DNA from 3 places in the Mesorhizobium sp. RCAM 06353 genome. Region 2 is predicted to be linked to each of the others. Evidence: predicted binding sites of a transcription regulator. Region 2 holds the regulator's gene; each other region holds the start of a gene.
What was found. The regulator PhoB, encoded in region 2, activates phosphate uptake and scavenging genes when phosphate is short. The targets are predictions, from matches to a motif close to TGTCATNNANCTGTCAT.
Positions count from the first base shown of each region.

Region 1: the regulator PhoB is predicted to act here: its motif matches at 3,249-3,265, upstream of phnF (phosphonate metabolism transcriptional regulator PhnF).
Region 3: the regulator PhoB is predicted to act here: its motif matches at 3,890-3,906, upstream of AC56QX_RS05795 (PhoX family protein).

Region 1 is NZ_CM185031.1:2,252,665-2,262,904, reverse strand. It holds gene AC56QX_RS10745 (sugar ABC transporter ATP-binding protein) at 1-403, shown strand, start outside; gene AC56QX_RS10740 (ABC transporter permease) at 400-1,368, shown strand; gene AC56QX_RS10735 (zinc-binding alcohol dehydrogenase family protein) at 1,442-2,458, shown strand; gene phnF (phosphonate metabolism transcriptional regulator PhnF) at 2,474-3,223, opposite strand; gene phnG (phosphonate C-P lyase system protein PhnG) at 3,345-3,806, shown strand; gene phnH (phosphonate C-P lyase system protein PhnH) at 3,806-4,417, shown strand; gene AC56QX_RS10715 (carbon-phosphorus lyase complex subunit) at 4,420-5,532, shown strand; gene fosX (FosX/FosE/FosI family fosfomycin resistance hydrolase) at 5,529-5,948, shown strand; gene AC56QX_RS10705 (alpha-D-ribose 1-methylphosphonate 5-phosphate C-P-lyase PhnJ) at 5,945-6,844, shown strand; gene phnK (phosphonate C-P lyase system protein PhnK) at 6,841-7,617, shown strand; gene phnL (phosphonate C-P lyase system protein PhnL) at 7,620-8,327, shown strand; gene AC56QX_RS10690 (DapH/DapD/GlmU-related protein) at 8,324-8,938, shown strand; gene AC56QX_RS10685 (DUF1868 domain-containing protein) at 9,340-10,050, shown strand.
Region 2 is NZ_CM185031.1:1,946,399-1,956,638, reverse strand. It holds gene AC56QX_RS09210 (ATP-binding cassette domain-containing protein) at 1-417, opposite strand, end outside; gene AC56QX_RS09205 (sugar ABC transporter permease) at 430-1,761, opposite strand; gene xylF (D-xylose ABC transporter substrate-binding protein) at 1,906-2,946, opposite strand; gene AC56QX_RS09195 (ROK family protein) at 3,218-4,468, shown strand; gene phoB (phosphate regulon transcriptional regulator PhoB) at 4,481-5,170, opposite strand; gene phoU (phosphate signaling complex protein PhoU) at 5,190-5,897, opposite strand; gene pstB (phosphate ABC transporter ATP-binding protein PstB) at 5,923-6,726, opposite strand; gene pstA (phosphate ABC transporter permease PstA) at 6,723-7,574, opposite strand; gene pstC (phosphate ABC transporter permease subunit PstC) at 7,578-8,561, opposite strand; gene pstS (phosphate ABC transporter substrate-binding protein PstS) at 8,629-9,684, opposite strand; gene AC56QX_RS09160 (PAS domain-containing protein) at 10,216-10,240, opposite strand, start outside.
Region 3 is NZ_CM185031.1:1,258,168-1,268,407, forward strand. It holds partial or broken gene AC56QX_RS05770 (phosphatase PAP2 family protein) at 1-484, opposite strand, end outside; gene AC56QX_RS05775 (hypothetical protein) at 512-850, opposite strand; gene AC56QX_RS05780 (sensor histidine kinase) at 1,019-2,413, shown strand; gene AC56QX_RS05785 (response regulator) at 2,410-3,072, shown strand; gene AC56QX_RS05790 (hypothetical protein) at 3,172-3,693, opposite strand; gene AC56QX_RS05795 (PhoX family protein) at 3,970-5,973, shown strand; gene AC56QX_RS05800 (hypothetical protein) at 6,111-6,335, shown strand; gene AC56QX_RS05805 (GNAT family N-acetyltransferase) at 6,359-7,039, opposite strand; gene AC56QX_RS05810 (MarR family winged helix-turn-helix transcriptional regulator) at 7,036-7,521, opposite strand; gene AC56QX_RS05815 (flavin-containing monooxygenase) at 7,596-8,783, opposite strand; gene AC56QX_RS05820 (phosphatidylglycerol lysyltransferase domain-containing protein) at 9,226-10,240, shown strand, end outside.

The DNA of each region.
Region 1 (10,240 bases), 310 kb from region 2:
AGAAAAGACGCAGGCGGACCGCCAGATCGCGGACCTGCGGATCAAAACGCCGACGCGCAATGCCCTGGCCTCCAGCCTTTCCGGCGGCAACCAGCAGAAGATCGTCATCGGCAAATGGCTGGCCCACGGCGCCAGGCTGTTCATCTTCGATGAACCGACGGTCGGCGTCGACGTCGGCACCAAGGCGGAAATCTACCGCCTGTTCAGCGCGCTCCTGTCCAAGGGCGCCGGCATCATCCTGATCTCGTCCTATTTGCCGGAGGTCTACGAGCTCGCCGACACGTTGCACGTATTCCGGCGCGGCAAGCTGGTGGCCACGCATGGGTTCCACGCCGCCGATCACGAGGAAATTCTCACGCAGGCGCTCGCCGAGAAACAAGAAAAACTGGGAGGACAGACATGAGCACCGAGGCGATTGCTGCCGAAAAACCGAAGCGCAACTACAACGCCCTGTTTGGATTGACGCTTCTGGCCCTGCTGGTGCTGCTGTGGGTCATCCTGTCGCTGTCCACATCGAGCTTCGCCTCCGCCAACAACATCTCGAACCTGCTGCGCCAAGGTTCGATGATCGCGATCCTCGCGGTCGGACAGACCTTCGTCATCATTACCGGCGGCATCGACCTTTCCGTCGGCGCCGTGGTCGGTTTCGCCACCGTCATCGCAGCGATGCTGATCAACGCCGGCGTGCCGGTCTTCCTTGCCGTCCTGCTCACCTTGCTGGTCGGTGTCGCCATCGGCCTGTTCCATGGCTTTGGCATCGTCAAAATGGGCTTGCCGCCCTTCATCATAACGCTTGCGACACTAACGTCGCTGCGCGGCATCGGCCTTTTGATCACCAACGGCAATTCGATCTCGATCAACAACGACGCCTTCCAGGAATTCTCGCGCAATTCCTTCCTTGGCATTCCCAACCTGTTCTGGATGGTCATCCTGGTCGGCATTCCCGCCTATGTCTTCCTCCACCATAGCCGCTGGGGCCGCTACCTGTTCTCGGTCGGCTCCAATGCCGAAGCCTCGCGCCTGTCCGGCGTCAACGTCCAGCGCACCATCTTCATGGCCTACACGCTGTCAGGTCTATGCGCGGCCTTCGTCGGCGTGCTGCTCGCTTCGCGCATTGGCATCGGCAATCCGACTCAGGCCGAGGGCTGGGAGCTGCAGGCGATCGCTTCATCCGTGATCGGCGGCACCTCCCTGTTCGGCGCGGTCGGCTCGGTGCATGGGCCGCTGCTCGGCGCGTTCATTCTCGCCACCATCAACAACGGCGCCAACCTGCTCAACGTCAATGCCTTCTGGCAGCGCATCATCACCGGCGCGTTGATCATCATCATCGTCTACTTCGATGGACTGCGTCGCCGCGGCAGCAAGTAATTCACAACTGGCATCGCCGCCGGGCTCGCATTGCCGACGGGCCGGCGGCGCTGTGAACCGACTGGATTGAAGCATGAAAGCTGTCGTCTGCCGCTCCCCCGGCGATCTCGTCCTGGAAGACCGTCCCGCGCCGGGCGCGCCACCTGCCGGCTGGGCGCTGGTCGCGATCAGCCATGTCGGCATCTGCGGCACCGACTACCACATTTTCGAGGGCAAACACCCGTTCCTCGCCTATCCCCGCATCATGGGCCACGAAGTGTCGGGAACCATCGTCGAGATCGGCGACGGCGTCGATCTGGCAATTGGCGAACCGGTCGTCATCAATCCCTATCTGTCCTGCGGCAAGTGCATCGCCTGCCGGCGCGGCAAGCCCAATTGCTGCGTCAGGATCGAGGTGCTCGGCGTCCATCGCGACGGCGCCATGTGCGAACGCATCCTGGTCCCGGCGCAGAATCTTTATCCGGCAAACGGCCTGTCGCTGGCAGACGCCGCCGCCGTCGAATTCCTCGCCATCGGCGCGCATGCCGTACGGCGTGCGCGGGGCGAGCCCGGCGCCCGCACGCTGGTCATCGGCGCCGGCCCGATCGGCCTCGGCACCGCTATCTTCGCCCGCATAGCCGGGCTCGACGTGACGTTGCTCGACATGAGTACGGAACGGCTCGCTTTCGCTGCAAACGAGCTCGGCTTCCAGACCCTCGACGGGTCACGTGGACCAGTCCCGGATCTGGTCAGGGAGGCGACGTCAGGCGAAGGCTTCGACGTGGTGTTCGACGCCACCGGCAACACCCAGTCGGTGCAGTCGGCTTTCGCTCATGTTGCCCATGGCGGCACACTGGTGCTGGTCAGCGTCGTCAAGGACGACATCGTCTTTTCCGACCCCGAATTCCACAAACGTGAAATGACATTGATCGGCAGCCGCAATGCGCTGCGCGCCGACTTCGATCATGTCGCCGCCTCGATCCGCAATGGCGCCGTGCCTTTGGCCAAGCTCGTCACCCATCGCACATCGCTTGCCGATACGCCGCGCGATCTCGCCCGCTGGGCACATGAAAAATCCGGCCTGATCAAGGCTGTGATCGAGATCGGATAGTCGGCAGAATTCGGTTCACAGCGCCGACAGTTTGAGCTCCACCCGCTCCGCCGGAAAGCGCGATTCCGAAAACTGGATCGGCTGACCGTCCGGCGTGACGTTGACGGCGACCGTGACCAGCACGATGGCGCCGGGCTGCAGGTCGAGGTCGGCAAGATCGGCCGCATCGGCATGGCGCGCCGACAGCACGGTCGATTGCCGGAGATAATCGTCTATGCCGAAACGGGCCAGCGACGCGGTGATCGAGCCGGTCTCAGCCATCGCCATGTCGATGCCGGCGAAGCGCCTGGCATCGAACCAGCCGGCAGCGCGCGACACCGGCCGTCCATCGGCTTCGCCACGGGTCTCCAGCCTGATCACCTCAGCCCCCCTGGCTAGGCCAAGCCCCTCGGCGACACGCTGGCTGGCCGGCTCGACCGATGAGGCGAGCAGCACGATATGCCGTTCCGAGGTCTGCCCTTGCAGGCCGGTCGAAAAGCGTGTGCGTGCGCCGATCGGATAGGAGAGCCGCTTGCGCGACAGCACGAAGGTGCCGCGTCCCTGTTCGGCCCGCAGCACCCCTTCCTGCACAAGCGCCGATATGGCGCTGCGCACCGTGTGGCGGTTGACGCCGTAGCGCTCGGCCAGCGCCACCTCCGGCGGCAGCGCGGCATTCTCGGCGAAATCGCCGATGGCGATCGCCTGCAGGATCCTGTCGGCAATCTGCCGCCACAGCGAAACGCCACTGCGCCGTTCGATACTGTCGGCTTCCTGTCGTCCGATCATGAATTGCCCCCAAGCTTCTGCCGCTTGTCATCCACCCGTCATGGACTCGCGTTACGTAATATGTATAATTTGTATAGTTGTCTATATCAATAGACAAATTTAGCAAAGAGGAATGCTGCCGATGCGAGGACAGGAAGCCCGCGACCAGGCCGAACGCAAGGCCGCCATGGCGACGTTGGCGCAATCGAGCGGCGACGATATCGTCCGGCTCTGGAACGAGGCCGGCCTGCCTTCACAAGCCGAGCTGCTGCGCGGTCCCGAGACCGGTCTGGTGACGCTGCGCGGCCGTATCGGCGGCGGCGGCGCACCCTTCAATGTCGGCGAGGCGACCGTCACCCGCGCCACTGTCCGGCTGCCGTCCGGACAGGTCGGCCATTGCTACGCGCTCGGCCGTGACAAGCAGAAGGCGAAGCTGGCGGCCATCGCCGACGCGCTGTGGCAGGACCCTGCCCGCCGCGCCGAGATCGAGACCAGGCTGATCGCGCCTTTGAGGTCGGCGCTTACGACTGCCCATGAAAAACGCCGCGCCGAGACGGCGGCCACGCAGGTGGATTTCTTCACCATGGTTCGCGGAGAAGACTGATGGATATCGCAGCGCAATCGATCGAGGGCGGCTTCACCGATCCGGTCTTCAACGCCCAGACCGTTTTCCGCGCCGTCATGGACGCGATGGCGCGGCCGGGCAGCGTGCAGCCCTTGCCGGCCCTCGCCCATCCACCGGCGCCGTTCTCGGCAACATCAGGCGCCATCGCACTGGCGCTGTGCGACAATGACACGCCGCTCTGGCTCGACCCGGCGCTGCACACCTCCGCCGCGATCGGGTCCTGGCTTGGTTTCCACACCGGCGCACCGCTGGCCAACACGCCGGCCGATGCGCATTTCGCCTTTATCGCCACGCCGGCCGAGATGATGTCGCTCGACGGCTTTTCGCAGGGAACGCAGGATTACCCCGACCGCTCGACCACGCTGATCCTCCAGGTCAGCGACCTCACCTCAGGCGCTCCGCTGTTGCTCGAAGGTCCCGGCATCGAAACCACCGCCACGATCGCGCCGGCGCAAATGCCACGCCATTTCATCGAGCAGTGGAAGCAGAACACCCAGCGCTTTCCACGCGGCGTCGACATCATCCTCGCCACCGTTGGCGGCATAGCCTGCCTGCCGCGCACGACGCGCATCAAGACGATGGAGGCTTGAAGATGTATGTCGCGGTAAAAGGCGGCGAGGCTGCAATTGCCAACGCCCACAGCCTGTTGGCCGACCGTCGGCGCGGCGACCGTTCGGTGCCGGCACTTCGCCTTGACCAGATCGTCGAGCAGCTGGCGCTCGGCGTCGACCGGGTGATGAGCGAAGGCTCGCTCTATGACCGGGAACTCGCAGCATTGGCAATCGTCCAGGCGCGCGGCGATATGATCGAGGCGATCTTCCTGGTGCGCGCCTATCGCACCACGCTGCCGCGCTTCGGTTACAGCAAGGCCATCGACACCAGCGCGATGCGGGTCGAACGGCGCGTGTCGGCGACCTACAAGGACCTGCCCGGTGGTCAGCTGCTGGGTCCGACCTTCGACTACACGTATCGCCTGCTCGACCCCGAGCTTGCCGCCGGCGCGGATGTCGCCGAACCCTTGCAGCGTGACACGGAAGCGCAAGCCATGCCGCGCGTCTCGGCGATCCTTGCCCGCGAAGGCCTGATCGAACCGGATGGTGAGATGCCGCAGGACCATGTCCCCGGCGACATCACCCGCGAACCCTTGGAATTCCCGATGGCACGCGACATCCGCCTGCAGGCGCTGTCGCGCGGCGATGAAGGTTTTCTGCTGGCGCTCGGCTATTCCACCCAGCGCGGCTATGCCCGCAACCATCCCTTTGTCGGCGAAATCCGCATCGGCGAGGTCGAGCTGGAACTCGACGTTCCCGAACTGCCCTTCGCCGCACCCCTCGGCACGGTGCGGGTCACCGAATGCCAGATGGTCAACCAGTTCAAGGGCTCGGCCAAGGCGCCGCCGCAATTCACGCGCGGCTACGGCCTGGTCTTCGGCCAGAGCGAGCGCAAGGCGATGGCCATGGCGCTGTGCGACCGCGCGCTGCGCGCCTCCGAACTCGGCGAGGACATTGTCGCCGCCGCCCAGGATGAGGAGTTCGTCATCTCGCATTCCGACAACGTCCAGGCGACCGGCTTCGTCGAGCATCTGAAGCTGCCGCATTATGTCGACTTCCAGGCCGAGCTCGACCTCGTGCGCCGTATGCGCGCCGAGTACGAGGCCCGCGAACACCCCGCGAAGGTCGAAGAGAAGCGGGAGGCCGCGGAATGATCGAAGGCCTGTCCCACATGACCTTCATCGTCAGGGATCTCGACCGGATGACTGCCATCCTCGAGGGCGTGTTTGATGCAGGTGAGGTCTACGCCAGCGACGCCGCGCAGTTCTCGCTGTCGCGCGAAAAATTCTTCCTGATCGGCGACATCTGGATCGCCATCATGGAGGGCGAGGCGCTGCCTGAGCGCAGCTACAACCACATCGCCTTCAAGATCGATGACGCCGATTACGACCGCTACGCCGAGCGCATCGCCAAGTTAGGGCTGGAGATGCATCCGCCGCGTCCGCGCGTCGAGGGTGAAGGCCGCTCGATCTATTTCTACGACGACGACAACCACATGTTCGAATTTCACACCGGCACGCTCACGGAGCGGCTGGCGCGCTATGCCGAAGGACTTGAGGTCGCATCATGACCGACATCGCCACCTACAACTTCGCCTATCTCGACGAGCAGACCAAAAGGATGATCCGCCGGGCGATCCTCAAGGGCATCGCCATCCCTGGCTACCAGGTGCCGTTCGCCTCGCGCGAAATGCCGATGCCCTATGGCTGGGGCACCGGCGGCGTCCAGGTCACCGCCTCGATCATCGGCCCCGATGACGTGCTGAAGGTGATCGACCAGGGCGCCGACGACACCACCAATGCGGTCTCGATCCGTGCCTTCTTCAAGAAGGTCGCCAATGTCGCCGTCACTACCGACACCGCCAGCGCCACCATCATCCAGACCCGCCACCGCATCCCCGAGCATCCGCTGACCGCCAGCCAGGTGCTGGTCTACCAAGTGCCAATTCCGGAGCCGCTGCGCTTCCTCGAACCACGCGAGACCGAAACGCGCAAAATGCATGCGCTGGAGGAATACGGCCTCATGCATGTGAAGCTCTATGAGGACATAGCCAAGCACGGCCGCATCGCCACCACCTATGCCTATCCGGTGAAGGTCGAGGGCCGCTATGTGATGGACCCTTCGCCGACGCCGAAATTCGACAATCCCAAGATGCACCGCTCGCCGGCTTTGCAGCTGTTCGGAGCCGGCCGCGAAAAGCGCATCTACGCGGTGCCGCCCTTCACCGAAGTCGTCAGCCTCGACTTCGAGGACCATCCGTTCGAGGTGCAGACCTTCGACCAGCCCTGCGCGCTGTGCGCCGCCGAGAACGTCTATCTCGACGAGGTCATCCTCGACGACCATGGCGGCCACATGTTCGTCTGCTCCGACACCGACCACTGCGAGAAGCGGCGGGCCGACGGCCATCGCGGCCACCTTGCTCCGGAAACCCATTCTGTTTCGGAAAAAATGGAGCCGGCACAATGACCGACGAACCGCTGCTGCGCGTATCGGCGCTGTCCAAATTCTACGGCTCGCGCGTCGGCTGCGACAACGTCTCGTTCGACCTGTGGCCAGGCGAGGTCCTGGCTGTCGTCGGCGAATCGGGGTCCGGCAAGACGACTTTGCTCAACTGCCTGTCGACGCGGCTCTTGCCCTCCTCCGGCACCGCCAGCTACCGCATGCGCGACGGCCAGTTCCGCGAGCTCTACCGCATGAGCGAGGCCGAGCGCCGCTTCCTGATGCGCACCGACTGGGGGTTTGTCCATCAGAACCCGGCCGACGGCCTGCGCATGACGGTGTCGGCCGGCGCTAATGTCGGCGAGCGGCTGATGGCGGTGGGCGACCGCCACTACGGCAAGATCCGCGCCACGGCGGTCGACTGGCTGTCGCGCGTCGAGATCGAGGAAGACCGCATCGACGACGAGCCGCGCGCCTTTTCCGGTGGCATGCGCCAGCGCCTGCAGATCGCCCGCAACCTCGTCACCGGACCACGCCTGGTGTTCATGGACGAGCCGACCGGCGGCCTCGACGTCTCGGTGCAGGCACGCCTGCTCGACCTGTTGCGCGGGCTGGTCACCGACCTCGGCCTCGCCGCCATCGTCGTCACCCACGACCTCGCCGTGGCGCGGCTTTTGTCGCAGCGCATGATGGTGATGAAGGATGGCCGCGTCGTCGAAAGCGGCCTCACCGATCGCGTGCTCGACGATCCGCGCGCGCCCTATACGCAGCTCCTCGTCTCTTCCATCCTGCAGGTGTAACCATGCCGACGCCCCTCGTTGTCTCCGACGTCGCCAAGAGCTTTACCATGCATCTGCGCGACGGCATCAAATTGCCTGTCGTCGCCGGTGTCTCATTCTCGATCAAGGCCGGTGAATGCACCGTGCTTGGCGGCCCGTCCGGTGCCGGCAAGAGCTCAATCCTGAAGATGCTCTACGGCAACTATGCCGTCGACGAGGGCCAGATCATCGTCAAGCACGAAGACGGACTGATCGATCTCGCCCATGCCAGCCCGCGCACCGTGCTTGCCGTTCGCCGGCAAACGATCGGCTATGTCAGCCAGTTCCTGCGCACCGTACCGCGCGTCTCGGCGCTCGACGTCGTCGCCGAGCCACTGGTCGAGCGCGGCGAAGAGCGCGAAATTGCCCGCGGCAAGGCACGCGCCTTGCTGGCGCAGCTCAATTTGCCGGAAAAACTCTGGGCCCTGCCGCCGGCGACCTTTTCCGGCGGCGAGCAGCAGCGCGTCAACATCGCGCGCGGCTTCATCATCGAGCACCCGATCCTGCTGCTCGACGAACCGACCGCCTCGCTCGACGCCAAAAATCGTGACGTGGTGATCGAACTCATCGCCGCCAAGAAAGCGGCCGGCGTCGCTTTGCTCGGCATCTTCCACGACCATGATGTGCGCGAGGCGGTGGCCGACCGCATCATAGACGTCACCGCTTTCGCTCCAGGAAAACTCGCCGCATGACCAGGAAATTGTCGGAGACGCCGCTGGTGCACCCGACGGCTGAAGTGCACAATTCGACGCTTGGCCGTTGGACCGAAATTGCGGACCGCAGCCGGGTTTCGGAAAGCGAACTCGGCGACTATTCCTACATGATGCAGGATTGCGCCGTCTGGTGCGCGACGATCGGCAAGTTCGCCAACATCGCGGCAAGCGTGCGCCTCAACGCCACCAACCACCCGACCTGGCGGCCGACGCTGCACCACTTCACCTACCGCGCCTCGGACTATTGGGACGACGCCGAGCACGAGAGTGAATTCTTCGCCCAGCGCCGCGCCAAACGCGTCACCATCGGCCACGACACCTGGCTCGGCCACGGCTCGACCGTCCTGCCCGGCGTCACCGTCGGCGATGGCGCGGCGGTTGGCGCCGGAGCCGTCGTCTCAAAGGATGTCGCGCCCTACACCATCGTCGCCGGCGTGCCGGCGAAACCGATCCGCGAGCGCTTCGACCGCCGCACCGCCGAACGCTACCAGGCGCTTGCCTGGTGGGATTGGGACCATGCCAGATTGCGTGCGTCCCTTGACGATTTCCGCGAACTGTCGGCGGAGGCGTTTCTGGAGAAATATGGCTGACGTCACGAGAAACGCGGCCAATTTTTTACGGTGGTTAATCCTGCAGTAGCAGATACCACCTAGAGTGGCAGTATAGAGGAGACTAGCTCTTGGCTATACTGACTATACCGGCTTGCATTGGGTTGGCACTGGTGGCGTTGGGCATTTGGAGCGTTAGGAGCGGGGTCAACCGCTGGGGGCAGCCCGACCGGGTATCGACCTTTATTTTAGTAATCCTGGGGTTGGGTCTCGCGGCGGTAGGGTCGGTAATACTCTACGTGTTGGCGTTCATTTCTCAGCTAGGCTGCCTTAACTGCTAACGTGGCCGCCCGGCCTGATCCCCGTCCAAAACAACATTCGCCAAGTTTCATATCCTTGACACATGACTCGGACAGGACCCCATCTCCCCCAAGGAGATCGCCATGCTCGACATCGTCAGACCCTCGCTCGCCGGATTCTTCGCCGGCTCCAATCCCACGCCACCAGCCCATCTCGGCACACGCTACGACAGCTCGGGCAATTTCCTGACCGAGCCCGGCAACACCGTCGTCAGCCATCTCGTCAGCGGTTCGCCGTCCGAGGCCGTAGTGCTTGCGGTGCGCGAGAAGATGCTGGCGATGCCTGACGCCGACCGACTCGCCTTCACTCCCGTTTCCAGCCTGCATATGACGCTGTTCCAGGGCATCATCGAGTACCGCCGCCGCTTGCCCTACTGGCCGCAGGACGTGCCGCTCGACACCAGCATCGATGCCATGACCCGGCTTTATCTGGAACGGCTGAAGGGTTTCGGGGGCCTTGACCCCTTCAACATCAAGGTGGTCGAAATCGTGCCGACCGGCCTCACCGTTGCCGGCGCGACCAACGAGGACGTACGCATCATGCGTCGATGGCGCGATGCGCTGGCGGTGCCGTTCGGCTACCGCCACCCCGATCACGACACTTACGTCTTCCACATCACCTTCGCTTACCAGATCCAGCGTCTGGCAGACGATAGAGCCGCTGAGTGGCAGGCGCTGTTCGATGATGGCCTGGCACTTTTCGCAAAGCAGGCACCGGTGATCGAGATCAAGGCCCCCGCCTTCTGCGCTTTCCGCGACATGAAGCATTTCGAGGAATTGCTGGTGCTTGGCTGATTGCCGGCAAGACCCCAGTGCATGTCGCCCAAAAGTGACCTCCGTTTTGGGAGAGCGACATGCATAAGAACAAAGACCTGAAGCGCGTCGCATGAATTCGTTTCAGCGCGACGCGCTTCAGTCGTCGCGCCTGTGGAGCGTAACAAAACTGACATGCTGGCGACACGGCAGGTTCATGTGGCTGCGTTAG
Region 2 (10,240 bases):
GCGTGCCTCGGCCTCCATCGCAACGTCGTCGAGCGTGCCCCAGGCGGTCATCAGCTCGCGGCCGAGGAACAGATTGGCGGCAGCGTCGACATTGTCGGCCAAAGCGAGCGTCTGGTAGATCGTCTCGATGCCGTATTTCTTGGCATCGCGCGGATTGGCGATCGAAGCCTCCTCGCCATTGACGAAGATCTGGCCGGCATCGCGCTTGTAGGCGCCGGACAGGATCTTGATCAGCGTCGATTTGCCGGCGCCGTTGTGGCCGAGCAGCGCCACGACCTCGCCGGGGAAAAGATCGATCGAGGCATCATCGACGGCGCGAATGCCGCCAAAGGCGATCGAGATGTTGCGCATGTCGATCAGCGGCGTGCCAGTGGGGGCAGTTGTGGGGGCAGTTGCGGGAGCGGTTTTGTCAGCCATGATTATTCTCCCCTAAACCCGCTTGCGATAGACGGTGTCGAGCCACACCGCGATGACCAGCACGGCACCAACGACGATGCTCTGCAGCGGCGAGTCGATGCCGAGCAGCACCATGCCCGACTGCAATGATTGCATCAAAAGCGCGCCCAGCATGGCGCCCATCACCGTGCCGGCGCCGCCGGCGAGCGACGTACCGCCGATGACAGCGGCGGCGATGACCAGAAGCTCGTCCAGTGTGCCCAGCGCATTGGTCGACGCGTTGAGCCGGGCCGACGAGATCGCCGCGCTGATCGCGGCCAGCACGCCCATGATCATGAACACCTTCATGGTCACCCAGCGCGTGTTGATGCCGGCAAGTGCGGCCGCCTCCGGATTGCCGCCAATGGCGAAAACATAGCGGCCGAAACGCGTGCGCTTGGTGATGAAGGTCATGATAATGCCGACAGCCACCGCCATCAGCACCGGTATGGCAACGCCATGGGCGATGAACAGCCCGCCTTCGGGAAGGGTAATGCCGTTCTGCTGGGCGTACTGGCGCACGATGCCGATCGGCCATGGATAGGAATTGGCGATCCAGACGGCGCCAAGGATAGCGGCGCAAGCAACCACGCCAAGCAAGGTCTCGGCCCAAACTGGGCGCAGCGGAAAGTTGAACCGCTTGCGTTGCGACCTGCCGTTGAGCAGCATGAAGGCAACCGCCACGCAAGCGACCACACCGACGATCCAGCTCGCGGTAGCGCCGATCGAGCCGCGTGGTCCGCCGCCCATCAGCTGGAAGGTTGTGTCGAGCGGCGCGACCGTGCGCCCGCTGGTGATCAGCCATGCCATGCCGCGCCAGACCAGCAGTCCGCCAAGCGTCACAATGAAGGCCGGAACCTCCATATAGGCGATGATGAAGCCCTGGAACGCACCGATCAGGAGACCCAGCACCACACCGGCCGCCAGCGCGATGATCCAGAGCCACGGATTTCCAAGCTGGAAACCCATGACGCGAATGAGGAATTCGGCCTGCGCCACACCCATGATCATGCCGATCACGCCTTCGACGGATCCGACCGAGAGGTCGATGTTGCGCATAACGATAACCAGCACCATGCCGGTCGCCATGATCGCGACCGACGAGGTCTGCACCGACAGGTTCCACAGATTGCGCGGTGTCAGGAAAAGCCCGCCCGACAGGATATGGATGCCGACCCAGATGACCAGCAGCGCACCGACCATGCCGAGCATGCGTGTGTCGAGTTCGGTAGCCTTGAGAAACCGTCCAACGGCGCTGAGTTCGGATGCACGCGCCTTATCCGCCGCAGTGCTGCCGACCGGTTGATTAGAGGTCGTGTCGGTCATGCTATCCTCCCACCGGTTTACCGTCTGGCGCGGGTGCCGGAACATGGATGCTATTTGCTTGCCGCAGTCATTTGAAGCGGAAGCCCCTTGAGAAACGCCGCGGCTTTTGGGCCGCGGCGTTGATATCGAACGGTATTGCGCCGTTTAGTTGCAGGCCGCGACGCTGCCGGCGGCGACGCCTGCGCAGACTTCGTCCTTCTTGATCCAGCCGGCGTCGATGACGACGTTGAGATTGTCCTTGGTGATAGCCACCGGGGTCAGGAACAGTGACTTGACGGTGTTGCCGCCAGGCGTCGTGAAGTCTTTGACGCCAGCGATGTCGGTCATCTTCTTGCCGTCGGCCAGCTGCGAGGCGATCTCGGCGGCATTCTTGCCGAGTTCGCGCGCGTCCTTCCACACCGATACGGTCTGCGTGCCGAGAGCGATGCGGTTCAGCGCGGCATGATCGCCGTCCTGGCCCGAGACCGGCACGGTACCAGCCAAACCCTGCGCCGTCAGCGCCGCGACGACGCCGCCGGCGGTGCCGTCATTGGCCGCGACCACGGCATCGACCTTGTTGTCGTTGGCGGTCAGGAACTGCTCCATGTTCTTCTGAGCGTTGGCGGGCAGCCAGCCGTCCGTATAGGCCTCGCCGACATTCTTGATCTTGCCGCTGTCGATGGCCGCCTTGAGCACTTCCATCGAGCCCGAGAACAGGAAATCGGCATTCGGATCGGCACCCGAGCCCTTGATGAAGACATAGTTGCCTTCCGGCTTGGCCTTGAACACCGCAGCCGCCTGCAAGCGCCCGACTTCCTTGTTGTCGAAGGTCAGATAGAAGACGTCCTTGTTCTCGATCAGGCGGTCATAGCCGACGACCGGAATACCTTCGTCCAGCGCCTTCTGCACGGCCGGACCGATGGCCGAGGCGTCCTGCGCCAGGATGATCAGCGAATTGGCGCCCTGCGAAATCAGGCTTTCGACATCGGTAAGCTGCTTGCCGGGGTTGGACTGCGCATCGGCGGAGATGTACTTGTCGCCGGCGGCTTCGATCGCCTTCTTCATCGCGGCTTCGTCGGTCTTCCAGCGCTCTTCCTGGAAGTTGGACCACGAAACGCCGATGACCTTGTCCTTCGCCTGCGCGACCGACACGAGCGTCAGCGACATGGCGACACCCGCCAGGATGGCGGCTGTGAATCTCTTCATGATATTCCTCCCTGCGCCGCGTATGGCGCGACCAAACTGGCCCTAAGGCCGGCACAAAGGCTCTATTTTTTCGAGCCTCGAAAAAACACTGATGCAACACCGGAACGCTGTCAACAACGATTCTGATGGATTTTGATGTCCTCGCGAATTTTTTTCGAGCCTCGGAATAAATAAATGACAGGGCGGGCCGCTTCTGCCAGTATTTGACCGTGTCGCTGGCAGCGTTCGAGGGGCCGGAGGAACCGCGGCGACCGGGAGGATGTGGGAAAACATGTCGGTCGGAATCCGCCACGACGATCTGCGCCGGCGCAACCGCGCCATGGTGATTGCGGCCGTGCGCCGGGCCGGTCGGCCGTCGCGCACCGAGATTGCCGCGACCACCGGCCTCAGCCACTCGACCATATCGGCGATCTCTTCCGACCTGATCGGCGAAGGCATCCTGGCCGAAGGCAAGCCGAGCGAGGCCGGCGCGCTCAAACGCGGCCGGCCGCAGGTCGGCCTCGGCCTGAACCCCGAGGCCGCGGCTGTCATGACCGTGGTGCTGTCGCTGAATTTCCTCTCCGTCGCCGTCATCGACTATGCCGGCCAGGTCGTATCGGAAGAACAGCGCCGGCTGGACACGCTGACCATGTCGCGCGAAGCGCTGATCGGCGAATGCGTCGCCATCGTGCGGCGGCGCCTCGAGGATCCCGATATCGACGTGCGCAGCGTCGCCCGCATCGCGCTGGCGATCCAGGGCATCACCGACACCGCGGCCCGGGCGATGCTCTGGTCGCCGATCACGCCGCAGACCAACATCGCCTTCGCCGACATACTCGAGGCCGAGTTCGGCATCCCCGCCACCATGGAAAACGACTGCAACATGATGGCGGTGGCGCTGCGCTGGCGCGATCCCGAGCGCTACCGCGACGACTTCATCGCCATCCTTCTGTCGCACGGCATCGGCATGGGCCTGGTGCTGAAGGGCGAGCTGTTCACCGGCACCCATTCCTCGGGCGGCGAGTTCGGCCACATGATCCATCGGCCCGGCGGCGCGCTCTGCCGCTGCGGACGCCGCGGCTGCGTCGAGGCCTATGCCGGCAACTACGCCATCTGGCGTAACGCCAGGCAACTCAGTGAGGACACCGAGCCGGTCGCCGATGTCAGCGACGCGCAGATGCGGGCGCTCGCCGCCACGGCACGCGAACGAGACGGACCCGAGCGCGAAGCCTACCGCAAAGCCGGCGAGGCACTGGGCTACGGCCTCGGCAGCCTGTTCGCTCTGATCGATCCCGCACCCGTCGCCATGGTCGGCGTCAGCGCCGCCGCCTTCGACCTGATCGAGCCGGCATTGCGCGAGGCCATCGCCCAGACCGCCGGCGGCCAACACTCGAAATCGATTTCCTTCGACACCGAACCGAACGAACTTCCCCTCATCCGCGAAGGCTGCGCCATGCGCGCATTGACCTTCGTCGACCAGGAGATTTTCGCGCCAGGCGTGCAGGCGAAATCAGGCCTTGCCGCAAAGAAAAACGTAGCCTGAATCAGGTCGCGCTCAATCCTCGCGGATCGCGTAGCCCGCCCCACGAATGGTGCGGATAACGTCCGGCATGCGGCCATTGTTGACCGCCTTGCGCAGCCGGCCGACATGCACGTCCACCGTGCGCTCGTCGATATAGATCGTCTCGCCCCAGACATTGTCGAGCAGCTGGCTGCGCGAGAACACGCGGCCGGGATGGCGCATCATGAATTCAAGCAGGCGGAACTCGGTCGGGCCGAGCCGGATCTCGCTCTTCTTGCGATAGACCCGGTGCGATTCACGGTCGAGCACGATATCGCCGACCTTGAGCACGCTTGACAGAACTTCCGGCTTGGCGCGGCGCAGCAGCGCCTTGACGCGAGCCATGAATTCCGGCGTCGAGAACGGCTTGACCAGATAGTCGTCGGCGCCGGTCGAGAGCCCACGTACGCGGTCGCTTTCTTCGCCCCGCGCGGTCAGCATGATGATCGGCAGCCGCTCGGTCTCGGGCCGCATCCGCAGGCGCCGACAGAGTTCGATGCCGGACACCGCCGGCACCATCCAGTCGAGCACCAGAAGGTCGGGCACGTTCTCCTGCAGGCGGATTTCAGCCTCGTCGCCGCGCGGCACCACCTCCACCTGGTAGCCTTCGGATTCAAGATTGTAACGGAGCAGCACCCCCAGCGGCTCCTCATCCTCCACCACCATAATGCGTGGCGCGATCATTGATTGGTCACCTCTTGCGTCAGGCCGCGGGCGCCGACATCGCCGTCTCATCCTGCTTGGGACGATTGGCGGGCAACTGCGTGCCGGTCAGGACATAGTAGGCGTTTTCGGCGATGTTGGTCACGTGGTCGCCGATGCGTTCGAGATTCTTGGCGCAGAACAACAGATGCGTGCACGCCGTGATGTTGCGCGGATCTTCCATCATGTAAGTCAGCAGTTCGCGGAAGACGGAGGTGTATTTGACGTCGATGCGTTCGTCGTCGGCGCGCAGCTTCGCCAGTGCCGCGGCATCGCGCGCCGCATACTCTTCGATCACGCCCTGCACCTGGATCAGCACCAGCTGCGCCATGGCGTCGATGGAGTGCGACAGGTCGCGCGGCGTGGCGCTGAGACCGACGGTGCCGACGCGCTTGGCGATGTTCTTGGCAAGGTCGCCAATGCGCTCGAGGTCGCCGGCCATGCGGATCGAGCCGACGACATGGCGCAGATCATCGGCCATCGGCTGGCGCTTGGCGATCAGCGTGATGGCGCGGTCGTCGAGTTCGCGCTGGCGCGCGTCCATGATGGCATCGTCGGAGACCACACGCTGTGCCAGCGCGTTGTCGGAATTCAGCAGCGCCTTGGTGGCGCCGCCGACCATCGAGCCGGCGAGGTCGCCCATGTCGCTGATCAGCCTGCTGATCTGTCCGAGATCCTCATCGAAGGCTGCGACTGTGTGTTCGGCCATGATCCTGGTCCTCGTATGCGTGCGATCAGCCGAAGCGGCCGGTGATGTAGTCTTGCGTGCGCTTCTCGCGAGGCGACGTGAATATCTTCTCGGTTTTGTCGAACTCGACCAGTTCGCCCAGATACATGAAGGCGGTCTGCTTCGAGACGCGCGCCGCCTGCTGCATATTGTGGGTGACGATGACGATCGTGTAGTCGGCCTGCAGCTCGTCGATCAGCTCCTCGATCTTGGCGGTCGACAGCGGATCGAGCGCCGAGGCCGGCTCGTCGAGCAGGATGACTTCCGGCTTCACCGCCACCGTGCGGGCGATGCACAGCCGCTGCTGCTGGCCGCCTGACAGGCTGAGGCCGCTGGCATTGAGCTTGTCCTTGACCTCGTTCCACAGGGCTGCGCGCTTCAGCGCCTGCTCGACGCGGCCGTCCATCTCGGCCTTGCTGATCTTCTCATAGAGCCTGACGCCGAAGGCGATATTCTCATAGATCGACATCGGGAACGGCGTCGGCTTCTGGAACACCATGCCGATCTTGGTGCGCAGCAGGTTGAGATCCTGCGAACGGTCGAGAACGTTCTTGCCGTCGAGCAGCACCTGGCCCTCGGCGGTCTGCTTGGGATAGAGTTCATAGATGCGGTTGAAGACGCGCAGCAGCGTCGACTTTCCGCACCCCGACGGTCCGATGAAGGCGGTGACGCTGCGCTCGGGCAGCGACAGCGTGATATCCTTCAGCGCCTTCGACTGGCCATAATAGAAGTTGAGGTTCTTGACCTCGATCTTTACCTTGGCGGCTGCCTCGGCGGCGATCGTCATGTCTGGAGACAACATCTGGCTCATTTGTCCTCTCTGCGTCCGGTCAAGCTGCGCGCAAAGATGCTGAGCGCGAGAACCGTCAATGTGATGATGAGTGCACCAGTCCAGGCCAGTTGCTGCCATTCCTCGTAAGGGCTGAGAGCGAACTGGAAGATGGTCACAGGCAGGCTGGCCATTGGCGCGTTGAGATTGCTCGACCAGAACTGGTTGTTCAACGCCGTGAAAAGAAGGGGTGCCGTCTCGCCGGAGATGCGGGCGATGGCCAGCAATATGCCGGTGACAATGCCCGACAGCGCGGCGCGGTAGGCGACTGACTTGATGACCACCCAGCGCGGCGCGCCGATCGCGGTGCCGGCTTCGCGCAAGGCGTTGGGCACCAGGTTGAGCATGTCCTCGGTGGTGCGCACGACGACCGGGATGACCAGGATGGCAAGCGCGACGGCGCCGGCGATCGCCGAGAAATGCCCCATCGGCCGCACCATCAGCTCATAGACGAACAGGCCGATGATGATCGACGGCGCCGACAGAAGGATGTCGTTGATGAAGCGCACCACGGTGGTGAGTTTCGAGAAGCGGCCATATTCGGCCATGTATGTGCCGGCCAGAACACCGATCGGTGTGCCGACGATGATGCCGATGATGGTCATCACGATGCTGCCGTAGATGGCGTTGAGCAGACCGCCGGCATCTCCGGGCGGCGGCGTCATTTCCGTGAAGACCGCAAGATTGACACCGGAAAGGCCCTTGTAGAGCAGGGCGCCGAGGATGAGCGCCAGCCAGACAAGGCCGATTCCGGCGGCGACGACGCACAGCGTCATCATCACCCCATTCTTGCGCTTGCGGCTCTGGTGAAGCGACGTGGCTGTCGACATCGGTCAGGCTCCGGTGCGGGCGTCGATGCGCATCAGCATGTAGCGTGCGATGGCAAGGATCAGGAAAGTGATGACGAACAGGATCAGGCCGAGCGCCACCAGCGAAGAGGTGTAGAGATCGCCGACCGCTTCGGTGAATTCGTTGGCGATGGTGGCCGAGATCGTCGTTGCCGGCGCGAACAGCGAGGTCGAGATGCGGTGCGCGTTGCCGATGACGAAGGTCACCGCCATGGTTTCGCCGAGCGCGCGGCCGAGGCCGAGCATGACGCCGCCCATGATGCCGATGCGGGTGTAGGGAATGACGACGCGGCGGGTCACTTCCCAGGTGGTGCAACCAATGCCGTAGGCCGATTCCTTAAGCACCGGAGGCACCGTGTCGAAGACGTCCTTGGTGATCGAGGTGATGAAGGGCAGCACCATGATGGCAAGGATCATCGACGAGGTCAGCAGGCCGATACCATAGGGCGGGCCGGCAAACAGGCTGTTGAGGCCGGGAATGCCATGGAACACGCTGATGATGAAGGGCTGCACGGTCGTCTGCAGGAACGGTGCCAGGACGAACAGGCCCCAGATGCCGTAGATGATCGAAGGGATGCCGGCCAGCAGTTCCACCGCCATGCCGATCGGGCGCCGCAGCGGGCGCGGGCAAAGCTCGGTGAGGAAGATGGCGATGCCGATGCCGAGCGGCACGGCTATCAGGATGGCGATGGCCGAGGTGATGATGGTGCCGTAGATCGGCGCCAGAGCACCGAATTTCTCCGTCACCGGGTTCCAGCTTTCGCTGGTCAGGAAGGAAAAGCCGAAGGTGGAGAGGGCTTGCCAGGAGCCGGCAAACAGCGAGATCGCAACGCCGCCGAGCAGAACCAGCACCAGGATCGCGGCAGCGCGGGTCATTCCATGGAAGATCGAGTCGGTCAGCGCGAACCGTCGGACGGTGGCATCGCGCGAACTTCTAACGGCTGGCAAGGCTTCCTGGACAGCGCTCATGTCAAGCTCGGCTCTTTTGAATGGAAGGAAAAGGAGCGCCGCGAGCGCGGCGCTCCTTCAAGGGATGTTACTCGCCGACGTAGACGGGCTTGCCGTCGGCCTGGATGTCGGTCTTCCACGAAGCCTTGATCAGGTCGACGACGCTGTCGGGGATCGAGACATAGTCGAGCGCCTTGGCGGTTTCCTTGCCGTCCTTGTAGGCCCAGGCAAAGAACTTCAGGGCCTCGCCGGTGGCGGCGGCATCATCCGGAGCCTTGTGGATCAGGACCCAGGTCGAGGCTGCGATCGGCCAAGTGGCGTCGCCAGGCTCGTTGGTGATGATGACGTTGAAGTTCTTGGCCGTCTTGAAGTCGGCATTCGAAGCGGCAGCGCCGAAGGATTCGAGCGACGGCTCGACGACCTTGCCGGCTGCATTCAGCATCTTGGAGTAGGACAGGTTGTTCTGCTTGGCATAGGCGTACTCGACATAGCCGATGCCGCCATCCGTCTGCTTGACGGTGTTGGCAACGCCTTCGCTGCCCTTGGCGCCGACGCCCGTGGGCCATTCGACGGCGGTGTCGGAACCGACCTTGTCCTTCCAGTCGGGCGAGAGCTTCACCAGATAGTTGGTGAAATTGAAGGTGGTGCCCGAGCCGTCCGAACGATGCACGACGGCGATCGCGGTCGACGGCAGGGTGAGGGTGGGGTTCAGCGCCTTGATCGCGGCATCATCCCAGGTGGTGATGGCGCCGAGATAGATCTGGGCAATCGTCTTGCCGTCGAGGACGAGCTCGCCCGGCTTGACGCCGGTCAGGTTGACGATCGGCACGATGCCGCCCATCACCATCGGGAACTGCACGAGGCCGTTCTTTTCCAGATCGGCATCGGACATCGGCTTGTCGGTGGCGCCAAAAGTCACGGTCTTGGCGATGACCTGCTTGATGCCGCCGCCCGAACCGATCGACTGGTAGTTGAGGCCGATGCCGGTGTCTTTCTTGTAGGTGTCGGCCCACTTGGCGAACACCGGATAGATGAAGGTCGAACCGGCGCCGGAAAGATCAGCTGCCATGGCTGCGGAAAGGGTGAAAGTAGACGCTGTAGCCATTGCAATCGCAACGGCCGCCGAGCGGATGAAATGTCTCATGTGGCCTGCTCCTGTTCGGAAGATGGTCTCTCGGCGCCATTCCTAACCAGCGCCCGCTGAGGCCAATAGCCCTCGATTATAACAGTCGCATGACAGTTTCGTGTCAGCCCGGTAACGCGTTGCCGGCACTGGAAAAGGCAGTGGCGTCGGGCGATCGTCGCCTGATCCGAGTTTGCCTCCGGAATCAGGGGCTTGAGCCATCCACCGGCTCGAGCCGCCGTCGGATTCGACGGGGCTTTCTCAGGTGAAGAAAATCCGGACGGGAGTGCGTTGCTCAAGACCAGAGCGTGTCATGGCCGGGCCATCGCCAAAAACAGGTCCGTTGGGGTAGGTTGACGCTGTTCCATACTGGCGGTCGCTGCTCCCGCCCGTAACTGCAAGGGCGGAATTCGATTTTGCCATTCTCCCGGCTGGGCGCCGCCTTTGATATGGTGCGATCGCACCATAGGCATTGCACGCAGGGGTAGCAGCGAATCGGCGATTGATTCCCTCGCTTGCCTCTTCGGATCCCTGAAAGCGCGCGGCGGGATGCTATCCCGCGTTGCGCTGGACCTGG
Region 3 (10,240 bases), 690 kb from region 2:
AGCGAACCGAGGGTGAGGTAGGTCACCGCCGACAGCATGGCGTGGCCGCTCGGGAACGAGAGCGACGTCTCGTTGACCAGATGCGAAACGAGTTCCGGGCGTGGCCGGTCGATGCCGAGCTTCAGCAGGCTCGACAGCACCGGCCGCCGGCGACGGCAACGAAGATGAGGAGCGCGGTCCCCGGCCTGCGGATCAACAGCAGATAGAGGATCGTTGCCGTCGTGATCAGCACCAGCACGGCTGAGCTGCCGAGACTGGTGATGTCGCGCATCGCCCCTTCCAGCCATAGCGGGCCGATCGGAACGCCGGGTTGGCCCGCCTGGCGGAAAGCGAGCAGGATTTCGCTGTCGAAGGCGTGCGGCGAGGTGGCCCGGGCCACCTCCATCAACTCCTCAAAACCCCACAGCCCACCGGCAATGACCAGGCCGGCCAGCAGGACCGGGAATTCGATGCGGTTGAGCAGGGTGCTTGCGGTGTCTTTCATCGGATCGGTGTCGCAGCCTTCATTCTATCAACGCCCTTGCAGATAGGGCCCAAGCGTGATCAGCGCCACCGCGGCGATCGCCAGCACGATGCCGCTGGCCTGCAGCGCGTTGACGCGCTCGCCGAAGAACACCAGCGCCACGACGTTGACCGACACCAGTTGGATGACCGCCGAGAGGCTGAACGACACCGACATGCCGAATTCGCGGATCAGCCGCAGCATGATCAGATTGCCCAGCGAATAGAGCGCGAGCGTCAAAAGGATCTTGCCGAGGCTCGGCGCCAGCCCCCATTGCTTGGCGGCGGTCGCCGCCAGAAGGAAGATCACCGTCGAAAAGCCGAGCTGCAGCAGTCCCGAAAAACTCAACGTCCCGTCCCCTCGAAGCGGCTCTGGCGGCATCTGCCGCGGACCTTGTTTCCGAAGCACGCCGAGACGTCAAGTAACCTCGTTCTAACGAAGGTCTTGGCAACGGCAAGACTGAGGCTCAATGTGCTTATGTCGCCCGGCTGTCGATGGAAGGGCGGTCAGGGGCACATGATTCGTATTCTGCAGAACTTGGCGCGACGCTGGAGCGAGCTTTCCCTTGCCCTGCAATTCCTCGTTGCCGGCGGCTTTGGCCTTCTGGCCGTCATGCTGGTTGTGGGCGCCTGGGTGACGTCGCAGATCCGGGACGGCGTCACCCGCAATTCGGCCGCCACCACGGCACTTTATGTCGACAGCGTGATTGCGCCGCTGCTGCCCGACCTGCGCAAGAGCGAGGAACTCAGCGAGTCCGTCAAGCAAGCGCTCGACGAGACGCTCGGCCAGGGCGCGCTCGGCAAACGCCTGGTCTCGTTCAGGCTGTGGCGCCGCGACGGTACCGTGCTCTACGCGAAAGACTCAGCCTTGATCGGCCGCCGCTTCGACCTGACCGACAATCTGCGGTCCGCCTTCCAGGGCAGCGTCACCGCCCAATTCGATACGTTCGACGGAGACGAAGAGAAGGAGCAGGCCGCCGGCGTCCCGCTGCTTGAGATCTACAATCCCGTGCGCGAACCCTGGTCCGGCGAGGTGGTGGCCGTCACCGAATTCTTTGAGGTCGCCAGCGATTTCAAAGCCACGCTGGCTTCCGCTCTCTTATCGAGCTGGCTGATCGTGGCCGGCACCACCTTGATGGCTTTTCTGCTTTTGTCGGGCATCGTGCTGCGTGCCAGCCGCACCATCGACGATCAGCGCGGGGCGCTGCGCCGGCAGGTGTCGGAGCTGCAGGGCCTGGTGACGCAAAACAGCGCCTTGCGGCAGCGTGTGCAGCGGGCGTCCCGCCGCGCCACCGCATTCAACGAACGATATTTGCGCCGGATCGGCGCCGACCTTCATGACGGACCGGCGCAACTCGTCGCCCTGGCGGCGCTGCGCATGGACAGCCCGGTATTTTCCGGCGACGGCAATTGGGGCGAAAGCCGCTCGACCGAGGTTACGATGATCCGCAAGACGCTGGAGGATGCGATGCGCGAAATACGCGGCATCTGCACCGGTCTCGTGTTGCCGCAGATAGAGACGGCTGCCGCAATGGACATATTGCGGCTGGCGGTCGACGAACACCAGCGCCGGACGGGAACGTCGGTGATGCTCACGCTGCCCAGGCATTTGCCCGAACCCGGAGCCTCCGAGAAGATCAGCATCTATCGTTTCGTGCAGGAAGGGCTGAACAACGCCTATCGCCACGGGCGGGGCAAGGACCAGGCGGTGCGTGCCGAAATGAAAGGTGGCAGGCTCTTCGTCGAAGTATCGGACGGCGGGCCAGGCTTTGATCCAGCGGCACGGGTCGAAGGATTGGGGCTGGCTGGTCTCAGGGATAGGGTTGAAAGCATTGGCGGCCAGTTCGAAACCCGGACTGGACCGCAAGGCACGCGGCTGGTGATCAGCCTGTCGGTCGAGGAGCAAGCATGATTAACGCCATTCGCATCGCTATTGTCGACGACCATCCGCTCTTTCGCGAAGGCGTGACACGCAGCCTGTCGGAGCTCGGAGGCTTCGAGATCGTCGGCGAAGGTGCGACGGCGCAGGATGCCGAACGCATCGCCTCGACGGTGCGGCCCGACCTATTGCTGCTCGACATCTCCCTGCCGGGCGGCGGCCTGGCGGCGGTTGCAACCATCCTTGGCGACCATCCCACCCAGAAGATCGTCATGCTGACCGTTTCGGAGGCCAATGCCGACGTAACCAAAGCTCTGAACGCCGGGGTGCAGGGCTATATCCTGAAGGGTGTCGGATCGCGCGCGCTCGCCGACATCCTGCGCAACGTGGCGGCCGGCGAGAGCTATCTTACGCCGGCCCTGTCGGCGCGGCTGCTTTCGGATCTCCAGTCCCCGCAGCCTGCCAATGGCCTGGCGGACCGGCTGCGGCAACTGACCGAACGGCAGACGGAAATCCTGCGGCTGGTGGCGGAAGGGCTCAGCAACAAGGAGGTCGCCCTGCGCCTGGAGCTGCAGGAGAAGACGGTCAAGCATCACATGACCGGGGTGCTGTCGAAGCTCAATGTGCGAAACCGCACTGAAGCGGCTCTCATGATGCGCGAGTTTCGCGACCAGGACCGGAACCGCTCGTAGGCCAACTTGAACCCGCACGAGGGCCAGACAAAGAGAGGTCACCTCCGCCGGGGGCGGCGGAGGTGACATGCGAAGCTGGTCGTTGCCTGTTGACCAGCCTCACATAGCCTTCAGACGGCTGACATCGGCCGGCGTGGCCTGGCGGTCTATGATCGTACGACCCAGCGCATCCTGCATCCTGAAACGGCCGTTCTCGACCTTTTCCGTCAAGCCGTCTGGGTGCTCGACCGTGATCTTGTTGCCGTCAATGTCGACCTTGTCGCCGGTCGTAGCGTTGACATGACTGGCGCTCTGGCCGTTGCCGGAAGCGGCGGAATTGCCGCCGCTATTGCCATTACTGTTCCCGCTATTGCCGTTACCGTCCCCGCTATTGCCATTGCCGTTCCCGCTGTTGCCATTGCCGGAATTGCCGCCGCTGTTGCCGCCGCCATTGCCACCGCTATTACCGCCACCGTTGCCGCCGCCATTCCCGCCGCCGCCCTTGCCGGCCTGTGCGGTGACGGCGTCGATTCCGGGGGCGGAGCCGTGCAGGGAAATTCGATAGGGGACGATGGTCAGCGCCAGAGCAGCCGCCGAAACGAGCGTCAGCCGGCGACAACGGGCCGTGATCGATCCGTGCATCCCTGATTCTCCGTCGATTGAGCCGGCGCGCCCACCCCAACGTTGCAACCAGCAACATCGCCGAAACATGTGGTGACCGGAAGCGACCTCCGACCGTTGCGGTTGTCCTCCAGGACCTTTGCCAGCGCAAGATTGGACCAAAGTCTGAGGTGCGCGTGAGCAAGTCGCCTCGCCCCCGGTATTGGAGCTTGTATGATGTCACGAAAATGTGATCGGCCTGGCTTAAGGGGTCGAACAGGCAACAAGCTCCAGCCACTCCAAAGCCAGAGGCCCCTTATGACCGAACATCGTTCCCCCGACGCTCGATTCCGCACCAGCCTGCTCGAGGAAAACGAAGGACCGGCCATCAACCCCACCGACAACCGCACCATGGGCGAAATCATCGCCGCGCGGTTCTCGCGCCGGGGTTTCCTGAAGGGATCGCTCGCCGTCTCGGCGATCGCCGCCACAGTCAGTCCGCTGGCCATGATCGCCGCAGACGATGCCCGCGCCGCGGAAGGCTCAGCGTTCAAATTCGATGAGCTCCAGGCCGGCATCGACGACAAACATCATGTCGCGCCGGGCTATGACGCCGACGTGCTGTTGCGCTGGGGCGATCCGCTGTTTGCCGATTCACCGGAGTTCGATCCGACCAAGCAGTCGGCGCAGGCGCAGGCCAGGCAGTTCGGCTACAACAACGACTATGTCGGCTACATCGCGATCGACGGCTCGGCCGAGCACGGCCTGCTGGTGGTCAATCACGAATACACCAACCCGCATCTGATGTTCCCGGGCATTGTTTCGATCGTCGAGAAGGACGGGAAGAAGAAGGCCGAGGTCGCGCCGCTCTCGAAGGAGCAGGTCGATGTCGAAATGGCGGCGCATGGCGGCACCATCGTCGAAATCCGCAAGGCGGGCGACAAGTGGCAAGTGGTGCGCGACGGCAAGCTCAACCGCCGCATCACCGCCACCACCGAAATGGCGCTGTCGGGCCCGGTCGCCGGCCATGACCGCGTCAAGACCAATGCCGATCCGTCCGGCACGAAAGTGTTCGGCACTTTCAACAACTGCGCCGGCGGCGTCACGCCGTGGGGCACCTATGTGATGGCCGAGGAGAACATCCACGGCTATTTCTCCGGCGAACTGCCGGAAGGCCACAAGGAAGCCGCCAACTACAAGCGGCTCGGCATTCCGGAAGGCGCCTATGAATGGGGCGCGCATTACGACCGCTTCAACCTCGCCAGGGAGCCCAACGAGCCCAATCGCTTCGGCTGGATCGTCGAGGTCGACGTCAACGATCCGACCTCGACGCCGATGAAGCGCACTGCCATGGGCCGCTTCAAGCATGAGGGCGCCGAATCGATCGTCGCCAAGGACGGCCGCGTCGTCTTCTATCTCGGCGACGACGAGCGCTTCGACTATGTCTACAAGTTCGTCACCAAGGGCACGTTCAATGCCAACGATCGTGCGGCCAACAAGGACCTGCTCGACGAAGGCACGCTGCATGTCGCCAAATTCGCCGAGGACGGCACGGTCGACTGGCTGCCGATCGTCTTCGGCCAGGGGCCGCTGACGGCGGAAAACGGCTTTGCCGGCCAGGCTGACGTGCTGATCGAGACGCGGCGCGCCGCCGATCTGCTCGGCGCCACCAAGATGGACCGGCCCGAAGACATCCAGCCCAATGGTGTCAACGGCAAGGTCTATGTCATGCTGACCAACAATTCGAAGCGCAAGGCCGACCAGGTCGATGCCGCCAACCCGCGCGCCGAAAATGCCTTCGGCCACATTATCGAGATCACCGAGACCGATGGCGATTTCACTTCCACCAAGGGCAAATGGGAAGTGCTCTTGAAATGCGGCGATCCCTCGGTTGCCGATGTCGGCGCTACCTTCTCGACGGCGACGACGAGCAATGGCTGGTTCGGCATGCCCGACAATTGCGCGGTCGATTCGGCCGGTCGCCTGTGGGTCGCCACCGACGGCCAGGGACCGAAGGCCACGGGGCGAACCGACGGCCTGTGGGCGGTCGACACGGAAGGGGCGGCACGGGCGACGTCAAAGCTGTTCTTCCGCGTGCCGATCGGTGCGGAAATGTGCGGCCCGCTGTTTGCGCCCGACGACCAGACCGCCTTCGTCGCCGTCCAGCATCCGGGCGATGGCGGCGAGGATTGGGACGGTTTTGGCCGCCCGTCCTACTATGAGGACCTGTCGACACGCTGGCCGGATTTCAAGCCGGACATGCCGGTGCGGCCGTCGGTTGTCGCCATCACCAGGCAGGGCGGCGGCAAGATCGCGGTCTGATCTCGGCGCCAGTTTGCAGCCTTGGGAGGGGTTTCGGTTCCCGAACGCCCCTCCTTCGCGGCATGAAGCCCATTCAAGCTCCGGGAAAGATTGGCAATTTACAGGTGGCGCCCTAACTCCTCCTTCAGGAGACCGCCATGTCGAAGTCCGTCTATGATCGTGGCCTGCTCAAGCCCGGCGACATCGCCAGGCTGCAGCGCGTCTTTGACGAAGCCTGCCTCAAGCGCGAAGCACACCCCGATTCACCGGAAGCGCGCGAAATCGCCCTGACCCTGCTCGCCCTCCACAATGCCGGCATGGTCGACGAGGAGATGCTGACAGACGCCGTCGGTTTCCGCCGGCTGGAGCCGAAATCAGCCTGAGATCGAAGAGCCGCTTCCAGCCGCTATCCGGTGCGCTGAACCACGGCCACATTGATCGCGCTTCGCAATTTGAAGCCGATGGATTCGTACAGCTTTATCGCGCCGGCGTTGGTGGCGTAGGCGTGCAAGTAGGGTACCTCGCCGCGTGCGAAAATCTGATTGGCCACGAACACGGACAGCAGCCGGCCGAGGCCGCCGCCGCGGACATCCGGATGCGAGCAGACGCCGCTGAGCTCGCTGTAGCCAGGCTGTTTCATCCGCTCGCCGGCCATCGCCACCAGCCGGCCGCCGGCCTTCACGCCCCAGAAGTCGCCAAGGCTCAATGCTCCAGACGTGAATGGGCCGGGCTTGGTGAGCGACGCCAGGGCTACCATATCCGCCACATCGTCCTGTGTCAGGCGTTGCACCCGTTCATCCGACACCAGCTGTAACGGCGCCTCGGCAACCATCTGCACGGCCGCGGCTTGCGAGATTGCCGAGAGCCCGGCCGGAAGGGCAATGGGGTCGGCCTGAGCCATGATGACGCTGTCACCGGGGCCGACAAGGTCCGCGAAAGCCCGCAGGCTTTCGGCATCGTCGGCGGCGGTGGCGGCGAAAAGGGCGAATGACGGCGAATAGCGCCTGGCGAGCTCACCACCTTGCGCGAGGGCTTGATGACGCGTCGCAAGCGCGCTCCAGATGGGCCGGTCGAGAACATGTTTCATTGCGCGATAGCCTTTTTCACACGGCGATCGAGTGGAGCGGCGGCGAGGCCGTCCTCGATAGCGGCGAGTTGATCGAGAAGCGGCCCCGAGAGGTCCCGGCACAGATCCGCGACGGCGCTCTCGATGCGCGGCCAGACGTCCCGCTTCGCCACGTCGACCAGGCGCTGGCCCTTGCCTGTCAACGAGACCATCTTGCGGCGCTGGTCGCCATCCGACTGGACGGCTTCGACCAGCCCCAACTCGGCCAGCAGCGACACGCTTCGCGTCACGCCCGGCTGGGTCAGCCCGAGCGATTGCGCCAGTTCGCCGACGGCCAAGGGCCCCAGCCTGTCGAGCGCGGCAAGCAGCGGGTACTGGCTCGATTGAAGCGGGACCTCCAGGCCGTCGAGCAGATGCTGCGCGTCGGCCTGCAATTGTTCGCCGATGCGCTTCAGCCTGCTGCCCAAGCAGAGATAGCCAAGAGACCGGACAACGTCTTCCATGATCAATCTGTCCCTTAATCTATAACATGTTATATAATACGGCAAGGAACGAGTCAAAGCCGTCTTCGCTCAAATCAGCGTGAGCCACCCGAGGGCCGAGAGGAGCCGGCGATCCGCTTGGCGATCGCCTTGCCCAATATGGCGGCATTGGCAAAGCAGCCGCGAATGCTCGGCCGCATGCCGGTGAACCACAGGCCGGGCAGTTTCGGATCGGCGTCGCCGCCGTTGAAGAGCGGGACACCCTTGCTGTCGAGCACGCCGAGACTGCCGACCATGCGCTCCAGCCCGGTGCGGTAGCCGGTTGCGGCAATGACGATATCGGGATCGATCAGGCGGCCATTGGCCAGGACCACACCGTCGCGGCTGAACTCGCGTATCGCCGGCACGACGGTGATCTTGCCCGATTTGATGGCGTCGACGGCGCCGTCGTCCGCGGCGATCGCGGTGTAGTCGGAGGTCAGGCGGCTGGCGCCGCCCGACGGTGCGGGCGGCAGGCCGAATTTGGTCAGATCGCCGAAAACCAGGCGCTGCGTCGCGGCGATCGCCGCATCGGCGACGCGCAGCGGCAGGCGCGCCATGAGCGGCGAGAGCCTATGCACGGCGATCTTGCCGATCCGCTTGGGCAGCAGGGCGGGGCCATTGCGGGCCGACAGCCAGAGAGCAGCCACATCCACGCCAGCCAGATGATTGAGGGCGTCGAAGCCCGAATTGCCGGCGCCGACGACCAGCACCTTCTTGCCGGCATAGGACTTGGCGTCGCCAAAATCCGCCGAATGGATGATCCGGCCCGCGAAGGCCTCCACGCCCTTCCATTGCGGCGTGAACGGCTCCTTGTCGCGGCCGGTGGCGACGACGACATGACGCGCCAGGCGCGAGCCGGCGCTGGTGCGCACGGCCCAGTGGTCGCCCCTGAACACGATGGTCTCGACGGCGACGCCGAACTCCACCGGCAGCCGGTTCGCCTCCCGGAAATCGTTCATATGGCGGATAACGACGTTCTTGGGTGGAAAGGCTGGCGTATCCCCGGGATAGGAAAGGCCCGGCAGTGCCGAGAGATCGCGATGGGTGTTGAGATGCAGTTGCTGGTGCCGCCGATGCCAGGGCTCGGCCAGCCGGCTCTCCTTTTCCAGGATCGCCGCCGGCACGCCGGCCTTGATCAAAGCCTGGGCGACGGCCAGTCCGGCAGCACCGGCGCCAATGACGATCACCGGCTCGATCGTCACCAACTGCTCCACCATCGGTCTGGTCGTCGTATCAGCCATTCACTCTCAAAACCCATTCAACCGCCGCAGCATCCCGACAGGTTCGCAGGACGCTGTAACCGTTTGATCGCGCGCAAACCCATGCAGCGGATCGGTACCGATTGCCGAGGCCGCGCGCCGGGCCGCGCTTGCGCTCCAGAGCATTGCGCCGCCAAGCGGAAACAACTTCCATCGCAGAAATGCGGCCAAAACAACGACATGACGCGGGATGCCCGCTTCTGTCCGAAACCATGCAGCCCTATATGGCATATCCGCGGCATCGGCGATAATCAGGTCGCGGCAATGTGATTGATTCGAGCTCCGGGGGCTGGCGGATCTCGTTACCGACGCAGGAATTCGAAATCGCAGCGATTTTGGCTTCCCGCGAAAAATCAGGACGCCGTGGCGCGTCTAGCGTGTCGAAAGGCACGTCGCGCCACAGACGGCACGCGGAATCTCGACCATGCCCTCCTTGCGGATCTATTTCGACAAAATCCTTGAGGGCGCCTCGCCCAAGGTCGAGCGCCAGGCGCTGACGCATGTCGAACGGCTGGCGATTGTCCGCCGCCATGGCGATTTCTCGCTCGCCTATTCCACCGCTGTACAGCAGAAGCTTTCCTATTTTGGCGACGCCGACGGCTACATCGCCTTCGGCACCAAGATGAAGCACCATTTCGCGCTTGGCGACCCGGTGGCGGCGCCGGCCATGCGGGCCAACTACATCAGGCGCTTCGTCGAGACCGCCGGCGACCCGTGGTTCGTGCAGATCGGCGAGGAGACGGCGCGCGTGCTGGCCGGGCTCGGCTACAGGGTCAACCGGCTGGGCATCGACACAAGCCTCGTGCTGCCCGAGCATGATTTTTCCGGCAAGCGCAACGAGACTGTGCGCTATTCCGAGCGCTGGCTCTTGAAGAAAGGCTTTTCGTTTGAGGAAGACAAACGCACGGTCCACCTAGACGAAATCGCCCGGCTGTCCGAAAACTGGCGCGGCGACCGCATCGTCAGGCGCTGGGAGATGGGCTTCCTCAACCGCCCCTTCTACGATCAGCTCGGCACCGACATGCGCCGCTTCGTCCTGCATGGTCCCGATGGCGAGCTGATCGCCCTGCTCGATTTCGATCCGATTTTTCGCGACGGCAAGGTCATCGGCTACACCACCGCCTTCAAGCGCAAGCACATCGATGCCTCGCCGCACGCCGAGATCGGCCTGACCAAATTCGCTGTCGACCGGTTTCGCGAAGAGGGCATGGAGGTGGTCACGCTTGGCCTGTCGCCGCTCGTCGACGTCGCCCCCAGCGGATTTGCCGAAAGCGACTTCTGGCGCAACACTTTTCAGCGCGCCTATGATTCACCATGGGTCAACCGCCGCCGGTTCAACCTGCAGGGCCAGGCGGCCTTCAAGCGCCGCTTCCACGGCATGGAAGAGCCGGTCTACATCGCCTTCCGCCAGGGGACCTATATCGAGATGCTGGGGTTGC